DNA from 3 places in the Clostridium sp. NSJ-145 genome. Region 1 is predicted to be linked to each of the others. Evidence: riboswitches for the same ligand, from Rfam matches in the RefSeq annotation. Region 1 holds a riboswitch; each other region holds the start of a gene.

Region 1 (12,847 bases):
AATAAGAGCAACACCTGCCACAGCTAAACCATCACCTAAAGAGAATGAGATATTTATTATATTCATTCCTATTTGATGTGCTGCAAAGGCGCTTGTCCCTAAATTAGCAATTATTAAACTATATAATAAAAATCCTGTTCTCATAAATATTTGTTCCACAAAAGAAGAGGAACCTACTGAAAATAAACTCTTAAGTGAATTTTTATCTATATTAAAGTTCTTTTTAAAAGATTTTATATTTAAAAATCCATCTGAATGACTAATTGAATAGATAGACATAAAAAATGCCACCATAGTCCCTAACACTGTTGCAATTGCTGCTCCTGCTACCCCTAAAGCTGGAAATCCAAACTTTCCTCCAATTAATAAATAATTAAATACTACATTTACAAGATTAGATGCTAAGTTTGTTCTCATTGCTATTTTCGTATTACCACAACCTCTTTGTGCTGCATTAATAACTAAACTAACTACATTAAAAATAAGACCACCCATTATAATTCTAAAGTATATTACAGAAAATCCATGAGTATCACTTTGACTTCCTGCAAATCTTAAAAATGGCTCTGCAAAAATTATCGCCAATGCACTTATTATAATTGATAGTCCAACTGTAATTATTAAAGCTTGAAATAATGTGTTATTAGCTCTTTTTCTATCACCTTCACCTTTTCTCCTTGCTACTACTGAACTTACAGCAATATTTAATGATATAAATAGAGTTAAACATAAAAATTTTGGCTGGGTTGTAAGTCCTACTGCAGCTATAGCATATGAACCTAAAGTTGAAACCATAATAGTATCTATAAAAGATACCATAGCAACTAAAAACGATTCCACTGTAGATGGCCAAGCTACCTTTATAGCTTTTATAACAAGAGTCTTTGTTTTAGGAATTTCATCAATAACCTGTAAGTTATTTATTACATTTTTGATTGAAAACACCTTATCTATTAATAGCTCTCTATCTTCTATACTATTAATGACCTCTTCCCCATTGTTGTTCATTTATTATACATCCCCTTTAATTAATGGTTTTTTTACAAATTATTAACATTATATCACTAACTTCCAAATAGGTCCAATTTTTAAGGCATAAAAAAACACCTACATTTACTGTAAGTGTTTTTAGCACCTTGAAGGTCTAGTTATTTTACAATTAATCCACGTATCATACTTGTATCATACTTTGCATCTAAAAGCCCTGTAGTTGCATCAGAGTTTTCCATTACTATTATAGTAATATCATTCAAAATATCATATTCAGTATTTGAATTAAATCCATCTATTACTCCACTATGTCTTATGATACCATCATTAACAAAAAGTCCAAAACCATATCCATCAACAGCTGTAACCATTTGATTATAAGACTGATCTGATACAATGTTTCCTTTATGGAATGCTCTCATCCAACGGAACATATCAAAAATATTTGAATAAATGTTACCTGCTGCATAAGTAAACTCTGGATTTGCCTTAATTACTCCTGACTCAGCACTTCCATGCCCTTTTGCATCTGACTCTTCTGCTTTCATACTGCTTGTCACCATTCCAGCTGGCTCAAATAAATTTTTATTTATATACTCTTCATAAGATAAACCACTTGCTTGTTCAATAATAAGTCCAAGAAGATAGTAATTAGTATTACAGTAATCATAAGCTCCTCCTGGTTGGAAATATAAATCAGATAAATTTAAGTCTTTTAAAATTAATTCCTTTGACCATCTTGCATCTTCAACATACTTATCAAAATACGTATTATTTCTATAATCATTTAAAATACTTAAACTTTCTTCTGACCTCATAAAAACTTCTGCTTCATTTAAATAATCAGGAATTCCAGATCTCATCTGTAGTAATTCTCTTACTGTAATTATAGACCCATATTCATAATCTGGGAAATACTTATCTATAGTTTCATCTAAATCAACTTTATTTTGCTCCACTAATTGCATTATTGCAGCTGCTGTAAACTGCTTAGTATTAGATGCAATAGCAAAACGAGTTGTTAATGTATTTTCTCTATTTGTATCAGCATATCCATATGCCTTAGCAAATTTTATTTCATCACCTACTGCTACAAGTGCTACCCCTTGAAACTCCCTTATTGCAGCTTCCTGGTCTAAAAATTCTTCTACATTTTCATATCCAGCTTCAACAATTTTATCTACATCTTTATATTCTGTTTCTACTGGTTCACTTTCAAATCTATATTGTTCAACTTTATATTGTTCAATATTTCGTTCTTCAACTGATTCTTCAGCAACATTATTATCACTTTTTTCTTCTTGCTCTGCTACACCATCTCTAATAATATTAATCTGTGCATCAGTTACAGTTTTTTCACTACTGCAAGCAGTTAAAGTTAAAATTGAACTTATAGTAAGTCCTATTACTAATAAAACATATCTTTTTTTCATAATTCCCCCGCATAGGTCTGTAGTATTTTTGTCTTTTATAAAAAATAAATTGTGTCCTTAACAATTTTATAACAAATTATTCGTTAATTCCATAGTAAATATATTTTTCTTAAATATATTTCACAATTAATTCATCTAAAAATCTATATGTGATATTCTCTCTTATTTATATTATCAATGTCTTCATTCTATACTCATTTAAATATATTTGGTAAAATATAACTATAAAGTCATTTAAAATTTAATTTTCTATGGAGGAAACTTATATATGACTAAGCTACTTTACAAAACAGTATCTAATATTCTATCTAAATATGATTTTAATTACTCTATAATCTTTAAAGATTTAAGCTCATCAGAAACTATTTCATGGCATTATCATTCTAAAGGTTCTGAAATACTAAGTTTTCCATCTGCTAGTACAATAAAGATTTTTATAGCAATAGAAGCTTATAATCAAATAAATAAAGGAATTATTTTTGAAGATGATGTAATTCTCATAGAGGATAATATGAAGGTAGGTGGATCTGGCATTATATCTAAATATTCAAAAAAACTAGAGATATCTATAGGAAAACTTATTTATCTAATGATGACAGAAAGTGATAATACCGCTACAAATATTCTTATAAATATCTTAGGTATGGATAATATAAATGTAATGATAAAGAAACTTTCCATAAATAATTCTTTTTTAAATAGAAAGATGATGGACTTTAATGCAATAAAAAATGGTTTTGACAACTACACTTGTGCCTATGATTTAGCAACTGTTTTAGAACAATTATATAAAAATACATGTATTAATGAACACTATGATAACTTAATATTAAGTATTATGACTAATTGCAGAAATAATAGTAAGATTCCTAGTAGGTTACCACCGAAAATAAAGATTGCACATAAAACCGGTGAGTTAGATTATATAGAAAATGATGCAGCAATAGTATTTACACCCTATGGAGATTATATACTCACTATTCTTACTGAAGGTTTAGATAATGAAAAAGAAATTAAGATAATTAGTGAAATCTCTAAAATTATATATGATTCATATATTTATAATAAAAATATTTTCACTTCTAGCTCTTTTAATTAAAATAGGAACCATGTGCTACTATTTTACTTCTAGTAAATTGGTAAACATGGTTCCTTACAAATATCAATATTTTATTAACCTATATTTTACTATAGCATTTAAAATATATAACCTATTTAAGGCTATATTCTATTAATTAAACATTTCCCTTTTAAATAAACTCTTTTTATATTAGAAGCATCACTAAATTCAACTACAGGAATTCCACTGCTAACAATGAAATCTGCGTCTTTTCCTATTTCTAAAGAGCCAATTTTCTCTTCTATTCCTAATACCTTAGCTGCATTTAAAGTAATCAATGATAAAGCTTCATTTTCATCATATCCACTACCTATTAATTTATCAATCACTGGCTTTGAAATTATCATTAACTCAGGTGAACCCTTTGCTTCTTTATCATTAAAATTTAGCCACGATACACCTTCATATGGTGGTAAATATGCATCTGTGGCAATAGCAACTAATATATTATTTTGAATCAATTTTAAAATATCTTCAGGTGAATTTGGTTTTAAGTGAGTACCTCCTAATGGTGTAGCAACTATTGAAATTTTATTTTTACTAACCTCATTTATCTCATCGTCGGTAATTCCATGGCCATGATGAATAACATCAAAATTTGCTTTTATAGCCATTTCTATAGCATCTTTTCCTGCTACATGGCATCCAATTCTTTTACCTTTACTATGAAATACTTGTACTATATTTTCTAACTCTTCTTGTGTATAAATAACTTCTCCAGCTCTTGGGATAATATCTTCTGTTAAATTTGCTGGAGTTGCGTTTATAAATATATTTTCTCCAGGATAATCACTTTTCTCTATTAAACTATTAATTATTTTATCTTCTATAAGCTTGTCTTTATCTACTGAATTATTTCCTGTAACAGCTGTAAAGTTTACTAACTCTTCAAAGCCAATAGTTATGCTATTACAGGAGAAAATAATATTTACAGGTAAATCCTTTGCTAATTTTTTAAAGTCTTCTACTGATAATAAAGTCATTGGTGAGCCACAAATTTGCTCTCCAAAAGTGGTTACCCCTGCCATTAGAGCTTTTAAAACTAAAGCTTTTTGAGCTATATTATAAGTCTCGCTTGTTACTGGATAAACTGTTGATGGAGCATATTCTAAAAGATGTGTATGACAATCTATTAATGAAGGTGTAATAACTAGATTCCCTAAATCTTCTATATCTAGGTCCTTATATTTACTAATTATAACTTTTTCTTTACCTATATCAATTATTTTATCTTCCTTAATTACCATTGCTCCATTAATTATGGTTTTATCTTTACCAACTGTTACTATTTTCTTTGCTTTTATAATATATTCTCTACTCATATTTACCTTCAAATTATAAATGGTGTCAAAACTAAAGCTATAATTAAACAACTAACTAATCTAATAGCTGCACCTAGTAAAGCTGCATATAAAGCTTCTTTTTCATTTAAATCTGAATGTTCTTTCCATGTTACAGGTATTTGTCCGAACAATACTGATAACGGGAATCCTGAATTGGCAAGAACAAATCCACCTACAATAAGTGCTGGTGCTACATTACTCATCTCAGCTAATTGAGCCATAGCTAATGTTGGACTTGCTAGAATCGAAACTATACCTGTTGCAGGTTCAATTTGTAACCATTGTAAGCAGGTAGTCATCGCATTAGATATTATAGCCCAAATACCAAAGTAATCTAATATACCAATCATAGTAAATACCGCTGCAACTGCTGGAATTATTACTAAGAATAAAAGATAAGCTCCTTCTTTTGCAGAGCTAAATAGTGTATCTAAAAACTTAGTTTCTGGAGTAAATCTTGGTAATTCTTCTAAGTCTACAGCTTTAGTATCTCTATATACTGTTTTAGACAAAATAAGTGGAACTAATATTATTGGTAAAAATACCGCTACAATAACTAATGGTAAAGCTTTTATATTAAATTTTGTCAACACTACTAATCCTAAGACTAATGTAGCAAAGGATTGTGGAGATTGTATCATAGTTGCAATAGCAATTTTTTGTTCTCCCTTTGTAGCTTTAGCTTTAACTAATACAGGCCCTGCAATAGCCCCAGCTGCATTAATATCCCCTAAAACATTATAAACACTTGGAATAATAACAGATGGATTGATTTTAAAGAACTTCATTATAGGAATAAAAATTCTTATTAAAGCATCAGTAAACCCCAACCTCTCTAAAATCCTACCTACAATTACACTAATAATTATAGCTACACCAACTTCACTAAGCAAAAACACATCAACTACTATAGGAAATACTTGTTTTGTAATACTATCAAAAAGTCCAGATAAAGAATCTGGAGATACTAGTAAGACAATAAAAGATAAGATTACTAAAAATAATCCAACCATTTCTATCGCCTTCCATTTGCTTCTAGTTGATTTAATCTGACTCATCTTTCTCTCCTATATAATTTAATCCTTAATATATACTATAAATATCTCCTGTAAACAGTTACTTATTTTTATACAAATGCTATCTCACTATTTTTACTTTTACAAAAAAAATAAACAACATCTACCTATAAAATAGATGTTGCTTTTATTAAATTTATTAAATTATTTTTTCTTATTTCTAGCGTCTATTATTACTCCAACAAGTGTTCCTAAACATACGCCGATAATTACTTGATTATAGATAGCTCCAAGAAAAAGACCTATTATCATACAAAGAGCTAAAAAGCTTATTGCACTACTTTTTTCATTTTTATCTTTACTTTTAGAACTAACTCTTCCTTTGTTTTTACCTTTCCCCATTAAATTCTCCTCCTAAGTATTATTACTATTAATAATAATACATTTAGCTAATTATTTCTATAGTTATATTACTTATTTTAACTTATTAAATCCAGTAATTAAGCAACTCCTAAGCTTTCTATTTTTTCTATTTCCCATTGGCCTTTATCTATTTTAAAAGTACTAGATAAATATTAATTATTAAAGTGGTCTAATTCTAATATCTTTAAAATTTTATATTCTGGTATTTTAGTTATAGGAATAAACTCCTTTGGATTCTCATCATAAATTTCAATTGATTTTTCAAACCAAGCAACATCTCTCCATTTACCACATTTATAACCAGCATTATGATATATTCCAATTTTTTCAAAACCTAAGCTAATCTGTAACTTTTCACTTTTATCATTTGGCAATGTTACACATCCATATATCGTTCTTACTCCTTGAATCTTTAACAACTCTATAAGCTTTAAACAAAGAATTTTACCAATACCCTTTGATGTATAATTAGCATCAATATAAATTGATAGTTCAGCACCCCATTGATATGCTGCTCTTTCTTTATATCTATTGGCGTAGGCATAAGCAATAATTTTACCCTCTTCTTCATACACTAAATAAGGATATAGTGTAATAATTTCTTTAACCCTTTCTTTAAACTCTTCTTTATTTGGAAGTTCATATTCAAATGTAATTGCAGTGTCAATATATTGCTTATAAACTTTCAATATCTCTGTGCTATCATTAATAGTTGCTAATCTTACTGCCATGTTCCTCTCCAATCTAAATTTTTATCTTAACTAAAATATAATTTATTAACTGAAATTTTTCTTTCTACTAATTAAACTCATTTTCATTATAGTATTCTATACTCTTAATTATTCCAAATCGGTGAACATATAGCATTATATCAACTCAATTTAAATTTACTAATTTTATAAGTATAACAATAGATATATAATTTTATGCTATCACAAATTACAAATCTATTTCATAAACCTATATATAACAACTTTAAATACACTCTAAGTATTGTATAGAAAAGCAAAAAAGGAGCAATTGCTCCTTTTTACTTTTTTATTATTTATTTAATATTACTTTTTTAGTTAAAACATCATACCCAGTATAAGCTAATGCTAAAACTGCTGTTAATAGTCTTTCATGACCTAAAGATTCTGTAGTTGCTTTTGCAAGTTCTCTACTATGTCCTCTTATTTCACAATTAGAAATTGAAATATAAGGATGTATAGTTGGTGTAACGTAGCTTACATTACCTATGTCGCTTGATCCTCCACCAGTCTTAGGTGCATGAATTTCTGTGATACCTAGACTTCTTAGGTTTTCATTGAAAGCTTCTGATAAAACTTCATTAGTATTTAAATCATCATAAGGAAGCTCATATCTATCCATTTCAAGTTCACAGCCAGTCATTAATGCTGCTCCTCTTGCAATATTCTTAACCTTTTCTAAAACTTCAGTAACTGTAGCTTTTTTTGCTGCTCTTATATAGAATTGAGCCACTGCTCTTTCTGGAACTATATTTGCTGCAACTCCACCTTCAGTAATAATTCCATGCATTAATACATCTTTAGTTACATGTTGTCTTAAAGCATCAATACCATTAAACAATTGTATTACTGCATTTAATGCATTTATACCTTGTTCTGGACAAGAAGCTGCATGAGCTGTTTTTCCTTTGAAAGTAAATTGAATTGGATAAAGAGCACTACTTGTACCACTAGCATAAGTCTTATCATTTGGATGAACCATCATTGCACAATCAAGCTCATCAAAAGCTCCTTTTTCAACCATAATTACTTTTGCACCATTCGTTTCTTCTGCCGGAGTTCCATAAACTATTATTTTTCCTCCAACTTGGTCTATTATTTTACTTAAAGCAATACCTGCACCTGCTGATATTGTACCAATCATATTATGTCCGCATCCATGTCCTATTCCAGGTAGTGCATCATACTCACATAAATAACCAACAGTTAGTCCTGGTTTACCGCTATCAAAAGTTGCCTTAAATGCAGTATCCATATCTAAATATTTTTCTTCAACTGAAAAATTATGTTCCTTTAAAAGTTTTGTTAAAACTTCTACTGCTTTATACTCTTCATTTCCTAACTCTGGGTTTTCATATATATAATCACTTATTTCACATAATCTCTCTTTTATTTTAGTACCTTCTTGAAATAAAATCTCTTTCATTTACTTTATCTCCTTATGCCCAATTTATCATCATTGCAACAGTAATAAATCCTATGCTTAATGTGAACATTACTGCTTGTATTGGAAGTATCCATTTAAGCCATTTAGAATATGGAACACCAGCTAATCCTAATGAAGCTATTAATATTCCTGATGTTGGGAAGATTGCATTTGAGAATCCATCACCTAATTGGAATATTAAAACTGATAATTGTCTTTGAACTCCAACTAAATCTCCAAGTGGTGCTAAAAGCGGCATAGTTACAGCTGCTTGTCCTGAACCTGAGATTATGAAGAAGTTTACTATCATTTGAACTATGTACATTAAATATGCAGCTATTAATGATGGAAGCTTTCCAATAAGACCAACTAATCCAAATAACACTGTATCTATTATTTGAGCATTTTCTGCTAATATTACTATTCCTTTAGCACAACCTATTATTACAGCTGCACCAATCATTCCTTTTGCACCTTCTATAAATGCATCTGCCATATCATTAACTGATAATCTTCCAATTATACCTGAAATTAATCCCATTGCTAAGAATACAGCTGCAATTTCTGAAATATAGAATCCTTTTGCTAATACTCCCCATACAATAACACCAATAGATACTGCTAAAAGAGATAATATAACTTTATGTTTTATTGTAAATTCTTCATGACTATTTACATTTAAATCTAACTTTTCTTTTTTCTTTTTATCTGATTCATACACTAAACTCTTAGTTGGATCTTTTTTAATTTTCTTTGCGTATAGCATTAATAGTATTATTCCCACAGTTGTAGTAATGCACCATGCTATAGTACGGAATCCAACACCAGAACCTACCTCTACACCTGCAATATTTTGTGCTATATGTACTGTAAATGGGTTTAACATTGCTGTTGAAAATCCTAATATACATGCAAGATATGTAACGGCCACAGTTAATATACTGTCATATCCTAATGCTAGCATAAGCGGAAGTAATAATGTTATAAATGGTATAGCTTCCTCTGACATACCAAAAACAGCTCCACCAATTGAGAATATAAATGTAAGTATAGGTATTATTAATATTTCTCTACCTTTTAGTTTATCAACTAATTTAACTATACCAAGATCTATAGCTTTAGTTCTTGATACAACATTTATTGCTCCACCTACTATAAATAAAAATGCAATTATTTCTGCTGCACTTATTATACCTTCAAAAGGTGCTTGTAAAATTGCAAATAAACCTTGTGGATTACTTTCAATATAACTGAATGTTCCATCTACTACTACAGTCCTACCTGCTTCATTTACAACCCTTTCATACGCTCCTCCTGGAACAAAGTAAGTAGCTACTGCCACTAAAAGTATAATTCCAAAAATTATTACTAAAGTATGTGGCATTTTAATTTCTTTTTTCATGACATCATCAGAATTATTCTGTTTCTTTTGTAAATTTAACATTTTCATCCCCCCGTTTTTTATAAGTATTAAAAAAGAGCCTTAAGCTTATCACTTAAGACTCTAATAAATTCAGTACTAATACCTTATCTAAAATTAACTTTAGTGATAGCTCATCATAACAGACGTTATGACAGTGTTATGCATATTCTACATAACCCCAACGAAATAACCTTAAAGCCTCAGTTATTCGTTTCGGCGACACCTCCTTTCACTTTGCACTCGTGCTTAATCTTATTGCAAAGCTACTATTAAATATCGCAACCTCTATCTTATTTTTATTAAATTATCTATGTATAATTATACATAGTTCGACTTAATAATGCAAGTTTTTTTACAAACCTCTAATTTATACTAATAAATCCTAGCTTTATACTTTTCCAATTCTTCATTTAATCTTTGTATCTCTTCATCTTTTTCCCTTAACTTATTTTCATAGTAATTTTCTTTATCTCCAAGATTATTATTTAACATGTTTATTAATGAAGCCATTTCATCAGCACTTCCCACTATTCTATTAAAAAGTAAAAGATTAGATTTTAATATCTCTGGAATTTCATGATGTGAATATCTAAGTCTATGGTCTATTTCCCCATACCCCTCTTCAAATATAGTTCTTACTTGAATTTCAGCAATAACCTTTTGATTTGTTGGATAACATTCTACTAAGTAATGTACTGACCTATATCCAGATTGCCTTGATCTTACCTCTATTCCTAAATCATCAAATATTAATCTATCATCTCCATCCCTTATATTTGCAGTTATTTCAATAACCTTCCATGTGTTTACTATAAAATCGTGTATATCTTTCCATTGGTCCTTAAATATATGTAAAACTCTTATTCCTATTAAATCTGTTATCTCATTTTTATAATTATCTACATTAAAATAAAAATCTTTTCCATTTTTTATTTTTCTATCTTCTGTTTTTCTTATTATCTTTTCAATAAGTCTTTCTGGATTTTTTATTCTTGACTTAACAGAATGTATATTCTCATTAGAACGTAATATATTTGCAATAAAATCTGCTTGAGTTTCATATGAACTTTGGTATTTTACAAAGTCGTCATACACTTTCTCTAATTCTTCAAAATCTATATTATTTCTATCTATATATTCTTCTACATAAGGATATTTCTTTAAATAAATTTCTTTATGTAACCTATTCATTCTTATACCTCCCTAATGCTAAGCATTAAATCAACAATTGTATTTTATCATATTATAATACATGTTTCATTTCATATTATGTTAATCTTTTAAATCTAAAGCTCATTTTGTTTAAAACAAATTTACCATTTCCTTTTTATGTAAAATATGTTAAGCTTATATTGTATTTTTATTTACAACATATGGAGGTAATTTTACAAATGTATACTCTTCGCTTGAAAAAGGCAAATAATTACAAAATAACTTTAAGAAATATGACTTATGAAGATGTCGTTAAATTTCAAGAAATTAAAAATAAAAGAATTAAAGATATATATAAATTAGCTATATTTGTAATGTTTGGTTTGATGGGATTAGTAACTTTAATGATTCATTTATATAATTTAAGCTTACACTAATTATATATTTTTATGGTCCTAATAATTCATTTCAAAATACTGCTTTTCTTCTCTTCAAAAAACTTCAATATTATCCTCTAAATCTTTAATACTTCCATGCTATTCAAAAGTAGTTTTTATAGTAAAATGTCTTGGAAGCCTTGAAGCCCTAACCCTAAACTTCTCTCGTATATCCTTTCTTAAATATTATAATCTAGTTTTAAACATATAAAAAACCCTAAAGGTTGTACAAAAGCCTTTAGGGTAAAATATTAAGCAGTTTCTTTTAAACTGTTAGTATTCTTATTTTTCTTAGCAAACTGTGGTAGGATAAATCCTAATAATATTAATATAAATGGTGTTACTATGTTTAATATTAATTGGAACTTGTCCTCTGAATACATACCACCTATACAGGCAAATGCAGTGAATGCAAAACACCATATTCCTATTATTATTCCAAGAGTTTTATTTTTTACGAAATAATATTCTCTTTCGAACTTATCTCCAGCTTTCTTTAATGCAATATATGCAACAAATACCCATAAATATCTTAGTGGCATACATACTGCATTTAACTTAACAAGCCATCTTACTAATTCATCAACACTTCCAATTCCCATTGCTGGAACTATTATAAGTATTGATACAATTACAAATATTAGCTTATGTCCATTTACATATGCTCCATTTTCATTTTTAGCAAATAATTTTTCTGGGATATACTTTCTATCACCACTGTTAAGTAACATACGTAAAGGTGCGTCTATTGATATTATTAAAACAGCAAATTGACCTATCATATTTGTAATAGCATAAAGAATTACAAATAGATTTCCTAGTTTATAGTATTCACCTAGTTTTTGGAATGCATAGTATGCTCCATTTGTCATTAAGTCTTTTGGAATATTGTTTGAATCTATCATTAATCCTAATGATATAGTTCCAAGTATTGCAGTTACAGCAACCATTACTGCAAGAGCTATCATTCCTCTTGAGAATCCTTTAGCTGGATCCTTCATTTGATTTACATATGGTGATATTTTTTCACATCCACCAACTGCAAATACTAAAATTGAAAGACTTGTAAAGAATGCACCATCAAATTTAGGCATAAATGTACTCCATGACCAATCAATTTGATTTAATTGTACATTTGTAATAGCAGGCGCTGCTAACATTAATAAAATGAATAGCATTGACATTATAAACATTGATGAACCTGCTAAAGCTGATAATTTCTTTAATGGATTAATTCCTTTACCTGCAATATATAATGCAACTATAAAGACAATTAAACAGCTAACTTGTAGTAATACCGGATTCATTTGACTAATTCTACCATCTTGGAAAATA
Region 2 (8,615 bases), on a different contig from region 1:
CTCATTGTTCCATATGCAGTTCCAGTTGAGAATGATATTACTGCTCCTAGAACGAATATTAAACTTGGTAATAAAAATGCTGGTATAGCACCTTGTAAAGCTTCAACTAAATAATATGCAGTTCCAAGTTCTTTAATTACTGAACCTAAAGACCAAGCTAATATAAGAATAACTCCTGTAATAATTAGCCCTTTCATTCCATCTACCCAAGTTTCTATAGCTTCACTTAAAGTAAATATCTTTTTACTAACAGCCATAATTATAGTTACAACTGATGCAAATAATGCTGATTGGAATAATGCTACTGAAGCATCTGCTGCTGAGAAAGCTTCCATTATTCCTGCAAATGACATTGGTGAGTTAGTCATTATTTGTTGAAGTGCTACGTTATCTCCACCCATTATTGAGCTATATCCACTATAGTAGAATGCTACTAGCGCTGAAATAATTAGTGTCCCTATTGGAATAATTGCATTCCATATGCTAAGCTCTACACCTTCTTTTGGTTCTAATTCATCCATTTGTGAAGATGATGCTGCTATCTCTTCAACAATATCTTTATTTCTCTTTCTTGCAGCTATTTCAGCTTTTCTCATTGGTCCAAATTCTTTTAAAGTAACTGCTGTAATAATTATAAATGCAAGAATTAATATGTTGTAAAATCTATATGGTATAGTTTGAAGGAATACTCCAAATCCACTTGCTTCTACACCTATTTGATTAAACCCTTCACCTATTAAGCTAACTTCTAATCCAATCCAAGTTGATATTATTGCAAGCCCAGCTACTGGCGCTGCAGTTGCATCAATTATAAACGCTAATCTCTCTCTTGAAATCTTCATCTTATCAGCTACTGGACGCATTATAGGTCCAACTATAAGTGAATTTGCGTAATCATCAAAGAATACGAATAATCCTAATAACCAAGTTATTAATTGAGTGCTTCTTGCAGTCTTTGCTTTTTTTGCTAAAGCTTCTGCTATAGCCTTAGCTCCACCCATTTTACCTACTAAATTAATAACTCCTCCAATTGCCAATACCTGAAGTATTATACCTGCATTCCATGGATCTGCTAAAGAATTTAATGCTCTTGTAACAAAATCTAAGAATGCTTGTATAAGTGCATAAAACACATTATATCCTGTAAGGCTAATTAAAAAGCTACCTGATAAAATCCCTATAAATAAAGAAATAACAACGTTCTTAGTAATAAATGCTAATACTATCGCTACTATTGGTGGTATTAAAGTTAATAACCCAAATCTTTCTGCATTTACTGCTGCTGGTTCTAACTCACTGGCAAATGCCATTGTTGTTGATAAAGTAAAAATAATCATTGTTAGTAGGATTACTCTAAATCCCGTCTTTTTCATTTTTGTTTCCCCCTAATTAATATATTTTTTGTGAATAATTAAAGGGTTTTGCTTTTGTGCAATAAAAAGAGCCTTGAGTTAACACTCAAGGCCCTAAAATTGCATTAAAAAATTAGGTCTTCCTCAAATGATAGCTCACCACAAAAACAAGTTTGTGACAGTGATATATATATTATATACATCCCCAGCTATACAACCTTAAAGCATTAGTTGTATGCTTCGGCGATAATTCCTTTCCTATTAACTCACAGTGCTTACCTCATCAATAGTACTCTTAAGTATCGCGCCTCTACCTTTATTTATTCACGATTAATTTATTATAATTATACACATTATATTCGTTCTTGACAATACCATTTTATAACTTTTTTCAAGTATATTTATTTAATGTTATTATTATACTTTGCCATAAAAGTTTCTATTTCTTCCACAGTCTTTATCATTCCACTTGTTAAATTTACTACTCCATCTTTCGTTACTAGAATATCGTCTTCTATTCTTATGCCCATATTTTCTTCTTCAATATAAATTCCTGGTTCTACTGTATATACTACACCTTCTTTAAATGTTATATCTCTATGAGGTGTTTCTAAATCATGAGTATCTAGTCCTAAACTATGTCCAATGCTATGAAAATAATACTTACTAACCTCTGATTTTTCTTTTATAAGTCCAAGTTTAATACATTCTTCAGCTATTAGATCAGTAGCTTTTTTATTGATATCTCTAAATGTTTTTCCTGGTTTTATATCATTTATTATTTCTTCGTTAACCTTTAAAACAGCATTATAAACAGCTTTTTGTCTCTCTGTAAATTTTCCGTTTACAGGGAAGGCTCTCGAAATATCTGCATTGTAAAAGTTATATTGTGCTCCTAAATCAAACTGAATTAAATCTCCGTCTTTTAATTCTGAATCATTTGCTACATAGTGTAATGTAGCTGCATTTTTTCCTGCAGCTGCAATAGTTTTAAATGCAAAATCCTTTACCCCATTATTTTTACATACAAAATCAAAATATGATTCTAATTGATATTCTTTTATTCCTGCTTTAGAATTTTTCATTAAAGCTTCAATACCTTCGATAGTTATTGATATAGCTTTTTTTATGTTATCAACTTCTTCTTCACTTTTTACTAGTCGTAATTCTCCAAATATACTAAATATATTTTTAATCATTACTTGTGGATATTTAGAAATTATATCCTTAGCAAATTCATTTGCTATACTAGATGTTGAAGAAATACTATCTCTTTCTAAATCTAAGTATAGATTCACTTCTTCTTTTAAGCAAAGCAATCTATGAATCTCTGAATCAAATTGACTTTTAAATTTTACGTCTTCAATACCACTAATTTCAGTAGCTTCATCTTTACGAATACTCTTTCCTATCCATCTTTCTAAATCAGGGTCTATATCTTTTATAAATAATGTACTCTTCTCACTTCCACCTACTTTACTCATTACAAGAATATGATTTTCTTCACTTATTCCTGTTGAATAGTAAAAGTTTCTATTAGGCGTAAATGGGTATGCTTCATCTGCAGTCTTTTTAGGCGCATTACCTGCAAATAAAATCACAATTGAATTATCTTTTATTTTTTCAAATAATCTTTTTCTATTATTTTTAAAAAAATCTGCCTTCATATACTTTTTCTCCTTTGCGTATTAAATTAACAGCTACAATTAATAAATATTATATCTATAAAAACAAAATTTTTCCATAAACTTTTAAAATATAAGAATTTTTACCATTAATATTGCCATAATAATTGCTGTCATATCAGCCATCACTGCAGCCCAAACTGTATGTCTTACTTTTTTAATTTTAACTGCACCAAAGTATACCGTTACAGTATAAAATATAGTTTCTGTAGTTCCCATTATTACTGATGATACTAACCCTATAAACGTATCTGGTCCATAATTTTTAAGTATATCAGTAAATATTCCCATAGCTCCACTTCCTGACAGAGGTTTTACTAAAACAAGAGGAACTACTTCTTTAGGTAAACCTATTAATCCTGATATAGGAGAGATAAGATTATTTAACATATCTAAAAGCTTAGCTTCCCTAAATATATGAACCGCCAAAATCATAGCTAAAAGATAAGGAAAAATATTCATACATACCTTTAATCCATCTTTTGCACCTTCAACAAACCAATCATAAACCTTTCTTCCCTTAAACATCCCATAAGTTATTATTATAAATACTATTATAGGAATTATACTTTTAGTTATATATTGAAACATACTCTATCCCTCCTTAAAAATATCTCTGAAGAATTTTAGCACATATAACACCTACAATAGCCGCCACCGTGGTTGATATAATCGCAGGTAAAATTATTACCCCAGGATTTGTAGACCCTGCTGCCGCTCTTATAGAAATTACCGTGGATGGTACTAACTGAACACAAGCCGCGTTAAGTACAAGAAATAACGCCATATCATTACTAGCTCTTCCTTTATCTCTATTTAATCTATCCATTTCTTCCATAGCTTTTATCCCAAAAGGTGTAGCAGCATTTCCTAACCCCATCATATTAGCAGTTATATTCATTACAATTGCCCCTAATGCTTTTTCATCCTTTGCTGCTTCCTTAAAAATCACTTTAAGTATCGGTTTCATAAGCTTTGCTAACTTCTCTGTTAATCCACTTTTTTCAGCAACCTTCATTACTCCACACCAAAAGCACATTAATCCAACTAAACTTATAATAAAAGTAACGGTACTATCTATAGAACTAATTATTGTATTAGACATAGCTTCCCCATTGCCAGTAAATATACTAACTAGTATTCCTAGAAAAATCATTATAAACCATATGTAATTTATCATTTACTATCCCCCCAATTTAATTAATAGTTAATAGTTAAGATTTAGTAGTTATTAGCTTTTATAAAACCGTTCCTTATTTTTATTAATAGTGTAAAATAACAAATTAAAAGTTATGGATAAAACAACTCCGTAATTTTTTATATTATGTTTTAAATTCAGTTCAGCTGAATTTACACCCCAACTTTTACTTTTAACTATTAATTTTATAAACGCGTGGAACTGTTGATTTTTCACTTCTTAACTTTTCTCTTTTAACTGTTAACTATTTAAAATATATGCCTTGCAACGTCTATTTATTAGTGATAGGATAAAGATAAATACTATATTAGTTTTACTTTAAATATAAGGAGATGTACCGATGAAAGAATCAAACTTAAAATTAGCTCAAAGAGACATAGAGGAAGCATTAAAAACGGTTGAAGAAATGGAAGAATTCGTTGATACAATAGATGCCCCAAAAGAAGTTTTAAAGGAAAAATTCTATACTTTAACTCAAAAGGTACAACAATTAGAAGATATATTAAAAAATGAAGGAATATTATAAAATAACATATTTTATTCAAAATAAAAAAAGATAGCTTACCCATAGCTATCTTTTTATTATCTTGTTTACTAAATTATTATTACACCCATTTAACTTATACTCTCATAAAATAACACATACATAGTTGAATTTTTTAACCCATTTTATTTTATTTAGTAAACGTTCTCAACCTTATGTATATAGTTTACCATATTTTCTTTATTATTACAATCTTTATAAATAAAAAAAAATAAGTCGTATAAAACGACTTATTTACAACTTTCTCTTTGTATTAACTTATAATCTAATACATATTGACCTTCTTCTAAAGGTTTATTATTTAAGATTTTAATTAACATTCTCATAGCTACAGATCCCATATCATAACTTGGTTGATTTACTGTAGTTAATCTTGGATAGAAATATGATGCTACAGCGTTATTATTAAATCCTATAACACTAACGTCATCTGGAGTATTAATTCCCTTTTCTCTTAATCCATTTATAACTCCCATAGCTATTTCATCTGATGCACATACAACCCCTTCAAATTTTTTAGAAAGGCTTAAGAATTTTTCCGCAGCATCACTACCTGTCTTGTATTTAAGATTTTGAAGGTATACTAAATCTTCATCAACTTCTAATCCAGCTTCTTTTAAAGCTTTTTCGTATCCTAAGAATCTATCTCCCCAAGCATTAGCTACCTCTTTCTTTACTCCTACAAAGGCAATATTTTTTATTCCTTTTTCAAGTAAATGCTTAGTTGCTTCATATGAAGCCTCTATGTTATCTATAGTTACGCTTGGTAATCTTCCTTCTCTGTCTTTTGTTTCAACTAAAACAGTTTTTAAATCTAAATCATTAATAATATCTAGAGATTCTTCTTGTAATGAAGAGCTCATGTAGATAACTCCATCTACCATTTTCTCTTTCAATACTCTTAAGTAATCTTTTTCTTTATCGTAGTCAAAGTCTGAGTTACATAATATAACGTTATAATCATATATATTAGCAACATCTTCTGCTCCTCTAACTATTTCAGGATAAAATCCACTTGATATATCTGGAACTAATATTCCTATTGTCTTCGTTCTTTGAGTCTTTAAGCTTCTAGCTACGATATTTGGTCTGTATCCTAATTTCTTTATTGCATCCAATACCTTTTTCTTTGTATCTTCATTTACAACATCTATATCATTAAGTACTCTAGAAACCGTAGCTATTGAAACGCCCGCTTCTCTTGCAACATCTTTAATAGAAGTAGCCATGTCAACATCACTCCATTTTTTTCATTTTAATTATTAATTATACCGTTTTTTCATTAGTTGTACAAGAACATATAAGTATTTTATTAATATAATATAATTTTGAACTAATTTATCTATCTTTATATATTCTTTCAAAAAAAGAAGGGAATTATGAGTTAATTCCCTTCTTTACCATAATATTTTTAAATTATTTAACTACTTCTACTGTCATATTTAATTTTTCACCATTAATAACAGTTTCAGTATAATCATAATCTCCATTAAATACTATTTCTTGAGTTAAAGTTTCTTTCTTTATAGTATCAGCAAACTTTTTGATAACGCCTTCTAGCATTTCGTTTCCTGCTACATATAAATTAATCTTATCTGCAACTTCAAATCCTTTATCTTTTCTCATATTTTGAATCTTAGAAATCATTTCTCTTACGTGACCTTCTTCTCTAAGTTCTTCTGAAATATGAGTATCAAGAACAACACCTATTGAACCTTCACCAGCAAATGCATATCCTTCTAAACCTTGCATTGTAACTAATAAGTTTTCCTTATTAAGTTCAATTTCAGTTCCATCAACATTTATAGTTACTGTTTCCCCATTTTGGATAGCTTGAGCTAATTCCATTTGGTTTCTAGCAGCTATTTCTTTTCTGATTCCAGGTATCATCTTACCATAAGCTCTTCCTAATACAGGTAGGTTTGGCTTGATTTCAAAGTTAACGTATTTAGAAAGGTCAGCACCAAATTCTACTTCTTTGATATTTAACTCATCAGTTATGATATCTCCGTAGTATTCTGGAAGTGAATCTGTTGAAATAAGCATCTTAGAAAGTGGCTGTCTATTCTTAATGTTAGCACCATTTCTTGCACTTCTTCCAAGCTTAACTATTGTGTAAGCTAAATCCATTTCCTTTTCTAAATCTTTATTTATAGCACTTTCATCAACTTGTGGCCATGAACATAAGTGAATGCTTTCTGGAGCATTATTGTCTAATCCAGCTACTAAGTTTTGATAAATATTTTCTGTTATAAATGGTACGAATGGAGCTGCAACCTTTATTAAAGTAGTTAATACTCTGTATAAAGTTACATAAGCACCAATCTTGTCATTAGTTAATTCTTCTGACCAGTATCTACCTCTGTTTCTTCTTACATACCAGTTTGATAACTCATCTGTGAAATCTTCAATAGCTAAAGCAGCTTGAGTTATTTGGTATGAATCTAACATAGAATCAACGTCCTTAACTAATGTGTTAAGCTTAGACATAATCCATTTATCCATAACATTTTCTGATACGAAATCAGCATAGTTAAGCGGATTGAATTGGTCTAATTCAGCATATAGAACGTAGAATGAGTAAACATTCCATAATGTTCCCATAAACTTTCTTCCAGCTTCACCAACATCATCAACTGAGAATCTTGTTGGTAACCATGGAGCACTTGCAGTGTAGAAATGCCATCTTGTAGCATCAGCACCTTGAGCATCTAATACTGTGAATGGATCTACAACATTACCCTTAGATTTTGACATCTTTAAGCCCTTCTTATCTAGAACGTGACCTAAAACTATACAGTTTTCAAATGGATTTCTATCAAATATAGCAGTTGAAATTGCTAATAATGTGTAGAACCATCCTCTTGTTTGGTCAACAGCTTCTGATATAAATTGAGCTGGGAAGTTTTCCTCGAATAATTCCTTATTTTCAAATGGGTAGTGTAATTGTGCAAATGGCATTGAACCTGAGTCAAACCAACAGTCAATAACTTCGTTAGTTCTTGTCATTTCTTTTCCACACTTTTCACACTTTAAGTGAACATTGTCTATATAAGGTTTGTGTAATTCGATATCTTCTGGAACATTTATTCCCTTTTCTCTTAATTCTTCGATGCTTCCGATACATTCTTTATGTCCGCATTCACATCCCCAAATTGGAAGTGGAGTTCCCCAATATCTATCTCTTGAAATACCCCAGTCGATAACATTTTCTAAGAACTTACCAAATCTACCTGTTCTTATGTTATCTGGGTACCAGTTAATCTTATTATTGTTTTCTAAAAGCTTATCTCTTAGAGTTGTCATTGCAACAAACCAGCTTTCCTTTGGATAGTAAAGAAGTGGTGTGTCACATCTCCAACAATGTGGATATGAGTGAAGGTGTCTTTCTGATTTAAATAACTTGTTGTTTTCTTCAAGCCATTTACAGATGCTTTCATCACATTTCTTAACGAATTTTCCTGCCCATGGAGTAACTTCTTCTACGAATCTACCTTCTCTGTCAACTAAGTTAATGAAAGTGATTCCATTAGCTTTAGCTACTAAGCTGTCATCTTCACCGTAAGCTGGAGCTATATGAACTATACCAGTACCATCTGATAAAGTAACGTAATCACCGTGAATTACTTCAAATGCTTTACCTTCAACTTTACCGAAAGGCATTAATTGTTCATACTTAGTTCCTAAAAGTTCAGTTCCAGGGAATTCTCTAACTATTTCATAATCTTCGCCTAAAACTTTCGCTGCTAAATCTTTAGCTAATATTAATGTTTCTTCTCCAACTTTTGCTTCTACATAAGTGTATGCTTTGTTTATACATAAAGCTAAGTTTGAAG
Region 3 (12,847 bases), on a different contig from region 1:
GTTTTTAGAAGAGAAAATAGATTTATTGGTTATGGATATTAGAAAAGGGAGAATAAATAAGAGCTTAAATATAGATGATATCACAAGAGAAAAACTAAAAAAATATATTAAACCAGATGCTGCCAGAGCTGATAAAATAGATATTGAAAGAAAAAGAGGTTTTAAAGGGATATGTAAAAGAATATGGCCTGAAATAACTTATATTGCTTGTGTAGCTGGAGCTAACTTTTCTATATATGATGAAAGAGTTAATTATTATACAGGTAATTTGCCAATATATTCTACAGCTTATGCAGCAACGGAAGCTACAATGGGAATTAATCCGTATATTGATAAGATAAGGTACGTAATTATTCCTGATACAGTATTTTATGAATTTATTTCTGTTAAAGATGAAAATAAAGAAATTGATAAGACGTATAGATTGAATGAGCTTAAATTAGGAGAAAAATATGAGATTGTTATAACTAATCAAGCAGGTTTGTATAGGTACAAGCTTGGAGATGTAATTAAGGTTGTTGGAAATTATAATAATTGTCCAGAGATAGAGTTTTTATATAGAAAAAATCAAGTTCTAAATATGGTTTCAGAGAAGACCACAGAAGAACATTTAACTATATCTATACAAAATACTGTAAAAAAGTTGAATTTATCTTTGGTAGATTATACTACGATTGAAGATACAACTATAAGTCCAGGTAGATATATATTTTATTTTGAGTTTAAAGATGATATATCAAGAAGAAATATGATAGAGTTTGAAAATGTTTTAGATAAAGAGTTACAAAGAGCTAACTTAGCTTATGGTAGATTTAGAAACAATAATAGATTAGCTAAAGTAAAAGTAAAGGTAGTAAATGGTGGAACATTTAATATAATTAAAGAATCTTTGATAAAGAAAGGTATATCAAAAAATCAAATTAAAATGCCACGAGTAATAAATGATAAGAAAGAAATATTGAAAATTTTGATGTCTAAAACTATTTAAAGGGTACGTAAGTGCCCTTTTTGTATAAAAATATTAATATTCTCCTATGAAATAGAATATATAAGGTAATTAACAATATATTTAATAATGAAATAAGTATAGTAATTTTAAAAAATAATTAGGAGGTAGATTTATTGGGGAATATTAGTGATTATATCAAGATTGCAGGAATAATTATTGGGGTAATATTATGTTTATGGTTCTTACTTTGGATTTTTGGATTAAGAATTATAGACAATGATAAAGTGGGAATTGTAGAAAAATGGTGGAGTAGAAAAGGATCATTAAAGGAGCAAATAATAGCTTTAAATGGAGAAGCTGGGTATCAACCAGAATTATTAAGAGGAGGTATTCATTTTAGAACTCCTTTAATTTACAAGATTCATGTTGTACCTTTAGTTACTATTCCACAAGGAAAAGTAGCTTATGTATTTGCTAGAGATGGTAAAGCACTTGAACCTACACAGACTTTAGGAATGGTTGTAGAAGAGAGCAATAACTTTCAAGATGTAAGAGGATTTTTGATGAATGGTGGTCAAAAAGGACCTCAAAGAGGAATTATAAGAGAAGGTACTTACGCATTTAATTTAGCACAGTTTGTTATTATAACTGAAACTGTTACTTATTGTCTAAAAACAGGAACTAAAGCAGAACAAGAAACATTAAAGGCGATGGCTAAGTTAATTCATGAAAGAAAAGGGTTTGAGCCAGTTATTATTCAAGGTAATGCTGATTTAGTTGGAATAGTTACTGTTCATGATGGTCCTTCACTAGGAGGAGAAAATATAATATGTCCTACTGTTGGAGATGATGCAGCTGATCCTAATTATCATAATAACTTTCAAGATATAGATGCATTTTTAAGAGCCGGAGGTTTTAGAGGGAGACAATATCAAGTTTTAGCTGACGGTACTTACTTTATAAATAGGTTATTTGCTACTATTGAATTTATTCCTAAGGTAGTAATTCCAGTAGGGTTTGTAGGTGTAGTAGTATCTTACACAGGATCAAAGGGAGAAGATTTTTCAGGAGTAGATTATAAACATGGTGAGTTGGTGAAAAAAGGATATAGAGGCGTTTGGAATGAACCTCTAATGCCAGGAAAATATGCCTTTAATACTTACGCAGGTAATATAATTAAAGTCCCTACTACAAATGTAATTTTAAAATGGATATCTAATCAAATAGGAAATCACAAATATGATGAAAATCTTAAAGAAGTTAGTTTAATCACTAAGGATGCATTTGAACCTAACTTACCTTTATCAGTTGTATTTCATATAGATTATAGAAAAGCACCGTTAGTTATCCAAAGATTTGGAGATATAAAGATGCTGGTAGATCAGACTTTAGATCCAATGATTTCAGCATATTTTAAGAACATTGGTCAAACAAAAACATTAATTGAATTAATTCAAGAACGTAATGAGATTCAAGCTCAAAGTTCAAAAGAGATGCAAGAAAAGTTCGGACATTATAACTTAGAGTTAGAAGAAGTATTAATAGGAACACCAGCAAGTCCAAAGGTAGGAAATGAGATAGAAACTATATTAACACAATTAAGAAGTAGACAGATAGCAAGAGAGCAACTTCAGACTTATGAAACTCAACAAAAAGCAGCTGAGAAAGAAAAGGAATTAAGAGAAGCAGAGGCAGTTGCAAAGCAACAAACTACATTAACAGAGTCTGATATAAATATTATGATTCAAGAAAATCAAGGGAAAGCAGAACTTATGAAAGCAAGACAAGATGCGGAAAAGATACAAAAGTTATCTGAGGCCGATGCATATAAAGTTAAAAAGGAAGCAGAGGCAGAAGCGTTTAAGATTAAGATTACAGCTGAAGCAGAAGCTGATAAGGAGGCTAGAGTAGGTATATCAAAGGCTATAGCTGCTAAGGAACAGGTTAGTGCTTATGGAGGTCCACAATATAAAGTTGTTAGTGATGTAATGGCTTCATTTGCAAATGCTATTAAAGAAGGAAAAATAGATATAGTTCCTAAGACATTAGTAAGTACAGGAAGTAATACAGAAAATGGAGGAGCAAATGCTTTTGAATCTTTAATAATGCTTTTGTTAAGTGAGAAGTTTACTGAAGGAGAGTTTATTAAAGAGATTGATGAAGTAGAACAAATAAAAAAGATTAAAGATGAAATTATGAATCAAATATCGAATATGGAGAGTTCATCAAAAGATGAAAATATAAGAGATTAATTAAGTAGCATATTGTTTAATAATTGAATGATTTATCGACAATAGATGTCAAATATGATTATATTTAAAGAAGTAAATATACAAGTTGATAATTAAGTTTATAGGATATAAAAAATAATAGATTATATAAAATAAATTGAGTAAGTAATGAATATATTCCGTTTTCTTGGGGATAAATAATATTGAAAAAAGTACTTTACTCACTTTTAGTACTTTTAAGTTCCAAGGAGGAAAGAAAAATGACAGATAAAACATTAGTATGTAGAGATTGTGGTCAAGAATTTGTATTTACAGTAGGAGAACAAGAATTCTATAAAGAAAAAGGATTCACTAATGAACCTACAAGATGTGCTGCTTGCAGAAGAGCTAAAAAAGAACAAAACAATAGAAGATAATTAGTCTTTTGTTCTAACATCGTATTGAAAGATATAGTTTATTTTTCAATACGATTTTTTTTTGCTTTATATTATGTTTGCTAAAAATCACATTATGACAAAAAAACTCATATGTATATCTTATACGAGATGAGGAGAAAGTGATATGAACAAAAGAGTATTTTTAGCTAAAGAAGATCAATATTATAATAAATTAGGGATTGGTAAGAAAGTAGATATATGGGAAGATGGCCTTAGAACGTCAGGAGATAGGGGTTCATATGAATGGTGGTATTTTGATGCTGAATATAATAATGGGTGTAGATTTGTAGTAATATTTTATACAAAAGATAGATTTGATGTTAAAGGACCAGGGAAGCCAACAGCTACTTTAGATGTCACCTTACCAAATGGTCAAACAATTTGTAGAACAATAACAGAAGAAAATAAAAATATAATAGATGCATCAAGAGAACGATGTGATGTAAAAATAGGAGATAGCTTTATAAAATATCAAGATGGAAATTATTACATTCATTTTGAAGACACATTAGTACAGTATGATTGTGTTATGAAAAGTACTCTTCCTATGTATAGACCTAAAACAGGTTATACATTTTTTGGAGAAAACGAAAATCTTTATTTTGGATGGTTAGTACCGCAACCAAGTGCAGAAGCTTCAGGACAAGTAAAAGTTAATGGATTAAGCATGAAGCTAGAGGGTAATGGATATCACGATCATAATTGGGGAAATGTTGAAATGGATAGAATAATAAATCATTGGTATTGGTGTAGAGCTAAGATAGGTCCTTATACAATTGTTGCTAATGATATTATTTCAGAGAAAAAATATGATTATTTAAGATCTGCTACTTTATTTATTGCAAAAAATGAAGAGGTTCTAGTGGAAGATGAGAATAAAATTAAGATTGAAAGGAATAATACAAAAGAGCATAATTTAACAGAAAAATTTATAGATAATAATATAACTTTTATTTATGTAGATGAGAATGAAACAAAGTATACGATAGAATTCATAAGAGAGAAGGATATTTTTGCATCATCTCTTTTAAATGTTATGGGATTATCTTATAGTGAAATTTTATTTTCAGTATCAAGAGGAATAAATCCAACTTATCTTAGATGTATTGGAAAAGCTAGATTAACAATAGAATCATCTAAAGGAAAAGAGGTTTTAGAAAGTGATGCTTTGTGGGAGCAAATGTTTTTTGGAAATAATAAAATAGCATATATAGCTAAAGAGTAAGAAAAAATAGTTATATAAGAAAATATAAGAGGAATACTTTTTTAGCTAGATAATAAAATTGTAATAAATATTTGACACAAATGTAAGAAAATGTTAAACTTTATTTAAGTTAATGTGAATTTAATATGTTTTAAACAACTTGTTGTAGAGGCCGCGATTGTCATCAGTACTATAACAGAAAGTTCAGATCTGAGATTTGATAACTTCAATGTATAGGAAAGGGGCCATCGCCGAAATAAATAGATAAGAGTCTATTTATTGGGTCTATGTTTAAGAAGCATAGAACTGTCTTATGAGAATTGCCCAATTTTCATAAAGAAGAGCTACATCTTGTTGGGGCAGAAGGTTTTGTTTTATATTGTTTTAAAACAGTCATGAGTACCTTTTGCTCATGACTGTTTTTTATTTACTAACTTATATAAGTTGAATTTTAGTAAATAGGAGGATATAACATGAATTTATTTGGAACTATGAAAAAAAATCAAAATGGTAATTTAGAAATAGGTAATTGTGATGTTGTTTATCTAGCAAAAGAATATGGAACTCCGTTATATGTAGTTGATGAAGAGTTAGTAAGAAGAAACTGTAGAGTTTTTAATGATAATTTTAAAGGAAAAGGAATTGAAACAGAAGTAATATATGCCTCAAAGGCATTTTTAAACTTAGCGATTTGCAAGGTAATAGAAGAAGAAGGGTTATCTCTTGATGTAGTTTCAGGAGGGGAACTTTACACGGCTATTAGAAGTAAATTTCCATTAAGTAGGGTTTACATGCATGGAAATAATAAAACAGAAGAAGAGTTAAGATTGGCTATAGAATCAGGTATAGGAAGAATAGTAGTTGATAATAGAGATGAATTAGATTTAATTGAATATTTATGTAATGAATTAGATAAAAAAATTGAAGTTCTTTTAAGAGTAAATCCAGGAGTAGATGCTCACACCCATGAATATATACAAACATCTAAAAATGATTCAAAATTTGGAGAATCTATATTTAGTGAAGATATATATGAAGTAGTAAGAAAATTTATGAATAGTGAAAGGGTTACTTTAAGAGGATTTCATTGTCATATAGGATCACAAATATTTCAGGAAACATCTTTTTATATGAGTGTTTCAGTTATGGTTGATTTTATTAGCAAAATAAAAGAAAAATGTGATTTTGTTACTAGAGAATTAAATATGGGTGGAGGCTTTGGAGTTTACTATTCTGATGGAGATATACCTATAGAATTAAGTAATTTCTTAAATAACATGGTGATATCAATTAAAGAAGAATGTGAAAAGCATAATTTATTAATACCTAAAATAATGATAGAACCAGGAAGATCAATTATTGCAAATGCAGGTACAACGTTATATAAGGTTGGTGGAACAAAAAAGACTTACGGTGATAAAAATTATATTTTTGTTGATGGAGGAATGACAGATAATATCAGAACTGCATTGTATGATGCAAAGTATGAAGCTGTAGTAGCTAATAAGTTCGATAATAAGGAAAAAATTGAATATACGATAGCTGGAAAATGCTGTGAATCAGGAGATATTATAGTTAAGGATATAATGCTTCCTAAAGTTGAAAGAAATGATATTTTAGCTGTTTTAAGTACTGGGGCTTATAATTATTCAATGGCTAGTAATTATAATAGGATACCTAGACCAGCAGTTGTATTTGTAAGGGATGGTATAGCGAGAATAGCAGTTAAAAGAGAGAGTTATGAAGATATTTTAAAAAATGATGTAATGTTTTAATAAGAATTTATGTTTTTTATTTAAAGTTACATTTTGATAAAGAGAGAAGATATTTCATATTATTAAAGGGGGCAATGAAATGAATATTGTAGTACAAAAATATGGGGGCACTTCAGTAGGAAGTATTGAAAAAATTAAGTTTGTGGCTAGAAGAGTTATTAACGAAAAGGAAAAAGGAAATGAAGTGGTTGTTGTAGTTTCTGCAATGGGGAAGACAACAGATAATCTTATAAATATGTCTAAAGAGATTTGTAATAATCCTAATAAAAGAGAATTAGATATGTTGCTATCTACAGGTGAACAGATGTCTATATCATTATTATCTATGGCTTTAGAGGCCGAAGGTTATAAATCTATATCACTAACAGGGTTTCAAGCGGGCATTAAAACACAAGGTATTCATACAAAAAATAAAATAGCAGATATTGACGTTAGGAAGGTAAAAAAATATTTACAAGAAGGAAAAATTGTAGTAGTAGCAGGTTTTCAAGGAATTAATGAAGATGGAGATATAACTACTTTAGGTAGAGGTGGATCAGACACTACAGCTGTTGCAATAGCTGCAAAACTAAAGTGTCCTTGCGAGATTTATACAGATGTAGATGGAATATATTCTATAGATCCTAGAGTATATAAAGAAGCAAAGAAAATTGATTATATAAGCTATGAAGAAATGATGGAAATGGCATCATTAGGTGCAGGTGTTATGGATGCGAGAGCTGTTGAAATAGGGTGTAAATATAATGTACCAATTTATGTATCATTAAATACTGGTGATGTAAAAGGAACATGGATAAAGGAGTATGATGAGAGAATGGAAGAAAGAGTTATTACTGGACTTACAATTAGTGAAAATAATTTAATGATTACTATAAATAATGTGTTATTTAAATCAAATAATATAGCAATGATTTTTGAAAGATTAGCACAAAGTTTTATAAACATAGATATGATAAGTCAGACAGCACCTGCAAATGGATATGTTAATGTTTCATTTACTGCAAGCAAAGATGATTTAGAAACTATAAAAGATGTTATAACAAAAATTAAAGATGAAATTTTAGGTATTAATATATCTGTTGAATTAAATATAACTAAAGTATCTGTTATAGGAATAGGGATGATGAATCAAAGTGGAGTAACTGCAAAGGTATTTAAGATTTTTGCTGAAAATAATATAGAATTTAAACAAGTTACAACTTCAGAGATAAGTATATCATTTGCTATTGATTCTAAGGACAAGCAAAAAGCAGCAAATATTCTAGCAAAAGAATTAAATTTATAAGTTAAAATTTAAATAATCTATTGGAATACTTAAAGATATTTGAATAGAATAGTGGGGGCAAAAATGATTAAGTTTCAAAAATTTCATGGAACAGGAAATGATTTTATAATTTTAAGAGAAAGCGATTTGAATTTTGAAGATTACAGTGAGTTGGCTAAGAAAGTTTGCAATAGACATTATGGAATTGGGGCAGATGGAATGATTATTGTATCAGAATCAACTAAGGCTGATATAAGAATGAAGTTTTATAATGCAGATGGATCTATAGCTAGTATGTGTGGAAATGGTATACGATGTTTTTCAAAGTTTGTTTATGAAAATGGAATTGTAAAAGGAAAAAACTTTAATGTGGAGACTTTAGCGGGAATTATGAGGCCAGAAGTGATAGTAGACGATGGTAAAGTAAACTTCGTAAAAGTAAATTTAGGCAAACCTATTTTTGTATCAAGTGAAATACCAGTAAGTAATGGTAATAAATATTTTATTAATGAAGAAATTAGTGTAGATGGAAGCTGCTTTAAGATAAGTTCTTTAGTAGTTGGAACGATTCATACAGTATTATTTGTTGATGATTTTAATGATTTAGATATAAAAGCAGTTGGACGAGCAATAGAATATAATGATATATTTCCAATAAAAACAAATGTTAATTTTTGCAAGGTAATTGATCATAAAAATATAGAAGTAATCACATGGGAAAAAGGTGTTGGGATTACTCTTGCTTGTGGAACAGGAGCTGCATCATCAGCAGTTATAAGCTCAATTTTAAAAGGTTGTGATAAAAAGATAAATGTAAAAGTACTAGGTGGTAATCTTATAATTGAGCAAAAAGATGATGAAATATTTATGACAGGGCCTGCAGAGTTTATTTGTAGTGGAGAATATAATTTTAGATAGAGAAAATAGTTAAAGGGTGTGTTTAAATGTTTTTTGAGAAAGAAAAGTTTATTGATGAAGTAAGATTATATAGAAGAGAGCTGCATAGAATTCCTGAAATAGGGTTTTGTGAAGTAAATACTTCTAAATATATAAGAGAAAAATTAGAAAGCTTTGGTTACGAGGTAAAATCTGTAGCAAAAACTGGTCTTATAGCATTTAGACAAGGAGAAATTTCAGAGGAGTCTATAGCATTTAGAGCTGATATAGATGGGTTAAAAATTTTAGAAGAAACTAATGTATTTTTCCAGTCGGAAAATGTTGATTACATGCATGCTTGTGGACATGATGGACATATGTCTATTTTATTAGGATTTGCTCATTATATATCTACTATTAAGTCAGTAAATAAAGGGATATTATTTATATTTCAACCGGCTGAAGAGGGGCCTGGTGGAGCAGAAGTTATTATTAATGAAGGGGTTTTAGATCATTACAATGTTAAACATGTTTTTGGACTTCATTTATTTCCTGGATTGAATGAAGGTGAAATAGGTATAAAAGCTGGCCCAATGATGGCACAAACTGCGGAGTTTGATATAGATATAAAAGCAGAAAGTGGACATGGAGCAGCACCACATAAAGCCAATGATGGAATAATAGTAGCGGCTCAATTGATTAACTCTTTCCAAAGTATAATAAGTAGAAATATTAATCCAATAGAAGGAGCTGTTTTAACCATAGGTACAATAAATGGAGGAGAAAGACGTAATATAATAGCTGAAAATATTAGGCTAGAGGGGACATTAAGAGCTTTTGATAAAGAGGTATATTCTAAAATTAAAAGTAGAATGAGTGATATATGTAAGGGACTGGAAACTATGTTTAACGTAAATATAAACATTGAATTTAGAGATATGTATCCAGCAGTAAGAAATGATAGAAAATTATTAAGAAGTTTAATTAAATTTTTACCGGAAGAAAGATTAGTAGATATCGATCCAATGATGCTAGCAGAAGATTTTGCTTATTATCAAGAAGCGGTGCCTAGCTTGTTTTTTATGCTTGGAGTTAAAAATGAGGAGTTAGGATATACACATCAACTTCATAATTCAAAGTTTAATTTCAATGAAGAAGTTTTGGTAGAAGGAATGGAACTTTATCATAAAATCTGTGAAGGATTAAATGTTTATTAAATATTAAGATTAATTGGGGTGGAATATAAAATGAAAAAAGCAAATCTAGCAATAGTTGGTGCAACTGGAATGGTTGGAAGAACATTTTTAAAAGTATTAGAGGAGAAAAAATTTCCTATAAATAATATATATTTATTTGCATCAAAAAAATCAGCAGGTAAGAGTGCTAATTTTTTAGGTAGAGATATTATAGTTGAAGAATTAAATCATGATTCTTTTAAAAGAGATATAGATATTGCTTTATTTTCAGCAGGTGGTGAAATAAGCAAAGAATATGCTCCAATAGCGAGAGAAAATGGAGTTGTAGTTGTTGATAACAGTAGTGCTTGGAGAATGGATAAAGATATTCCACTAGTAGTTCCAGAGGTTAATCCAGAGGATATAAAGTGGAATAACGGAATTATAGCTAATCCAAATTGTTCTACAATTCAAGCGGTAGTACCTCTTAAAGTTTTACATGATGCTTATAAGATAAAAAGGATTGTTTACTCAACCTATCAAGCAGTATCTGGATCAGGTGTTGGAGGTATAGATGATTTAGATAACACAATAAAAGGATTAGAAAATAAAAAGTATCCATATAAGATTGCATATAACTGTCTTCCTCATATAGATAGTTTTATGGATAATGGTTACACAAAAGAAGAAATAAAAATGATAGAAGAAACTAAAAAGATTTTAAATGATGATACTTTAAGAATTACAGCTACAACTGTTAGAGTACCAGTAAAATATGGTCATAGTATTTCTATAAACGTAGAATTTGAAAAAGACTTTGATGTTGAAGATGTGTTTAAGCTTTTAGAAAATTCAGAAGGAATCATTCTACAAGATGATGTTAAAAATAATATTTACCCAATGGCCATAAATTGCGAAGGTAAAGACGAAGTTTTTGTAGGTAGAGTAAGAAGAGATTTTAGTGTAGAAAGTGGATTGAATTTATGGGTAGTAGCTGACAATATAAGAAAAGGTGCCGCTACAAATGCAGTGCAAATTGCAGAAATATTAGTGAAAGATATGTAAAGCTTGAAGGGGAGAGAAAATATGAGTTTATTTGAAGGGTCCGGAGTTGCTTTAATAACTCCATTTAAAAATAATAAAGTTGATTATGAAAAGTTATCTGAACTAATAGAATTTCATATAGAAAATAAAACAGATTCTATAATAATATGTGGAACTACTGGTGAGTCATCAACTATGAGTGATTATGAGAAAAAAGAAACTATAAAGTTTACAGTAGATAAAGTTAATAAGAGAATACCGGTAATAGCTGGTACTGGTGGAAATAATACTAGTTATGCAATTGAGTTAAGTAAATATGCGGAAGAAGTAGGTGTTGATGGACTTTTATTAGTAACTCCATATTACAATAAAGCTACACAAAAAGGGTTAATAGAGCATTATAATGCAATAGCTACTGAAGTTAATATTCCTATAATTTTATATAATGTTCCAGGAAGAACTGGAGTAAATATTTTGCCTAAAACTGTATATGAACTTTCTAAAATAAAAAATATAAAAGCTATAAAAGAAGCTAGCGGCAATATATCACAAGTAGCTGAAATAGCAAGATTATGTGGAGATGAATTTTATATTTATAGTGGAAATGATGATATGATAGTGCCTGTATTATCATTAGGGGGAAAAGGGGTTATATCGGTAGTTGCAAATATATTACCAAAAGAAACTCATGATATTGTAATGAAGTATTTAGAAGGTAATGTTTTACAAGCTAAAAATTCTCAACTTAGAATGTTAGATCTTATAAATGCTTTATTTATTGAAGTTAATCCAATTCCAGTTAAAACAGCTATGAACATTTTAGGAATGGAAGTGGGAAATCTTAGGTTGCCTCTAACTGACATGGAAGATAAAAATAAAAAAATATTAATACAAGCCATGGAAGAGTATGGTGTAAGGAATTGGAGGAAATAATATGTTAAAGGTAATATTAAATGGATGTAATGGTGCTATGGGAAGAGCTGTAACAAAAATAGTTTCAGAAAGCTTAGATGTAGAGATAGTAGCAGGAATAGATAAAAATACGGAAATGTATCAAAATAGTTATGAAGTTTTTAATAATATATTTGATTACAAAGGTAAAGCTGATGTAATAATAGATTTTTCACATCCTAGTTGTTTAGATGATATTTTAAGTTATGGTAAAAAAAATAATACTCCAATGGTAATAGCAACTACAGGATTAAGTAGTGAAGATTATAAAAAAATAGAAAATGTAGCAAAGAGCGTTCCAATTTTTAAAACAGCTAATATGTCTCTTGGAGTAAATTTATTAATAGATTTAGTTAAGAAAGCAGCGCTAGCATTACAAGAAAATTTCGACATTGAAATTATAGAAAAACATCATAATAAAAAAGTAGATGCACCTAGTGGAACTGCTTTAATGATAGCAGATGCTATTAATGAAGAGCTAGATAATTCGATGGAATACAAATACGGTAGAGAAGGTAAGAAGGCGAAAAGAGAAGAAAAAGAAATTGGTATTCATGCTGTTAGAGGAGGGACTATTCCAGGAGAGCATACTGTTATTTTTGCAGGATTAGATGAGATATTAGAAGTTAAACATACTGCTTTATCTAAAAATGTATTTGCTAGTGGAGCAGTAAAAGCGGCAAAATTTATTGTAAATAAAGAGAATGGTTTATATAAAATGGAAGATTTAATGAATTAATTTGGTTATAGAAAGGAAGAAAAAATATGAATAATAATAATTTTACAGATCCATATGAAATTGCTAGATTTATAAAGGATGCAAAGAAAGTTACTCCGGTAAAATTATACATAAAAGGAGACATGGATAATATAAACTTTTCAAATTGTAAAGTTTTTGGATGTGGAGATTCAAGAATAGTCTTTGGTGAATATGAAGTAAT

What was found. Region 1 has a riboswitch for lysine ahead of LQE93_RS13895 (YfcC family protein). Riboswitches for the same ligand answer to the same signal wherever they lie in the genome.
Region 2: it holds a riboswitch for lysine, as region 1 does, so the genes downstream of both, LQE93_RS12460 (Na+/H+ antiporter NhaC family protein) here and LQE93_RS13895 (YfcC family protein) in region 1, are expected to answer to the same signal.
Region 3: it holds a riboswitch for lysine, as region 1 does, so the genes downstream of both, lysA (diaminopimelate decarboxylase) here and LQE93_RS13895 (YfcC family protein) in region 1, are expected to answer to the same signal.

The regions. Positions count from the first base shown of each region.
Region 1 is NZ_JAJNOS010000016.1:52,868-65,714, forward strand. Features, by position in the region: gene LQE93_RS13855 (MATE family efflux transporter) at 1-1,008, opposite strand, end outside; gene LQE93_RS13860 (serine hydrolase domain-containing protein) at 1,149-2,423, opposite strand; gene LQE93_RS13865 (serine hydrolase) at 2,692-3,522, shown strand; gene LQE93_RS13870 (amidohydrolase family protein) at 3,645-4,865, opposite strand; gene LQE93_RS13875 (hypothetical protein) at 4,874-5,944, opposite strand; gene LQE93_RS13880 (hypothetical protein) at 6,107-6,304, opposite strand; gene LQE93_RS13885 (GNAT family N-acetyltransferase) at 6,478-7,056, opposite strand; gene LQE93_RS13890 (M20 family metallopeptidase) at 7,367-8,500, opposite strand; gene LQE93_RS13895 (YfcC family protein) at 8,514-9,944, opposite strand; lysine riboswitch at 10,043-10,219, opposite strand; gene LQE93_RS13900 (RelA/SpoT domain-containing protein) at 10,296-11,114, opposite strand; gene LQE93_RS13905 (hypothetical protein) at 11,315-11,512, shown strand; gene LQE93_RS13910 (APC family permease) at 11,764-12,847, opposite strand, start outside.
Region 2 is NZ_JAJNOS010000013.1:78,884-87,498, forward strand. Features, by position in the region: gene LQE93_RS12460 (Na+/H+ antiporter NhaC family protein) at 1-1,373, opposite strand, end outside; lysine riboswitch at 1,497-1,673, opposite strand; gene LQE93_RS12465 (aminopeptidase P family protein) at 1,754-3,019, opposite strand; gene LQE93_RS12470 (spore maturation protein) at 3,104-3,628, opposite strand; gene LQE93_RS12475 (nucleoside recognition domain-containing protein) at 3,642-4,217, opposite strand; gene LQE93_RS12480 (hypothetical protein) at 4,576-4,761, shown strand; gene LQE93_RS12485 (LacI family DNA-binding transcriptional regulator) at 5,010-6,008, opposite strand; gene ileS (isoleucine--tRNA ligase) at 6,196-8,615, opposite strand, start outside.
Region 3 is NZ_JAJNOS010000001.1:210,739-223,585, reverse strand. Features, by position in the region: gene LQE93_RS01180 (GH3 auxin-responsive promoter family protein) at 1-988, shown strand, start outside; gene LQE93_RS01175 (SPFH domain-containing protein) at 1,132-3,201, shown strand; gene LQE93_RS01170 (zinc-ribbon domain-containing protein) at 3,441-3,596, shown strand; gene LQE93_RS01165 (hypothetical protein) at 3,742-4,842, shown strand; lysine riboswitch at 4,980-5,176, shown strand; gene lysA (diaminopimelate decarboxylase) at 5,295-6,596, shown strand; gene LQE93_RS01155 (aspartate kinase) at 6,676-7,881, shown strand; gene dapF (diaminopimelate epimerase) at 7,945-8,778, shown strand; gene LQE93_RS01145 (M20 metallopeptidase family protein) at 8,805-9,953, shown strand; gene LQE93_RS01140 (aspartate-semialdehyde dehydrogenase) at 9,984-10,976, shown strand; gene dapA (4-hydroxy-tetrahydrodipicolinate synthase) at 10,998-11,888, shown strand; gene dapB (4-hydroxy-tetrahydrodipicolinate reductase) at 11,890-12,645, shown strand; gene dapD (2,3,4,5-tetrahydropyridine-2,6-dicarboxylate N-acetyltransferase) at 12,672-12,847, shown strand, end outside.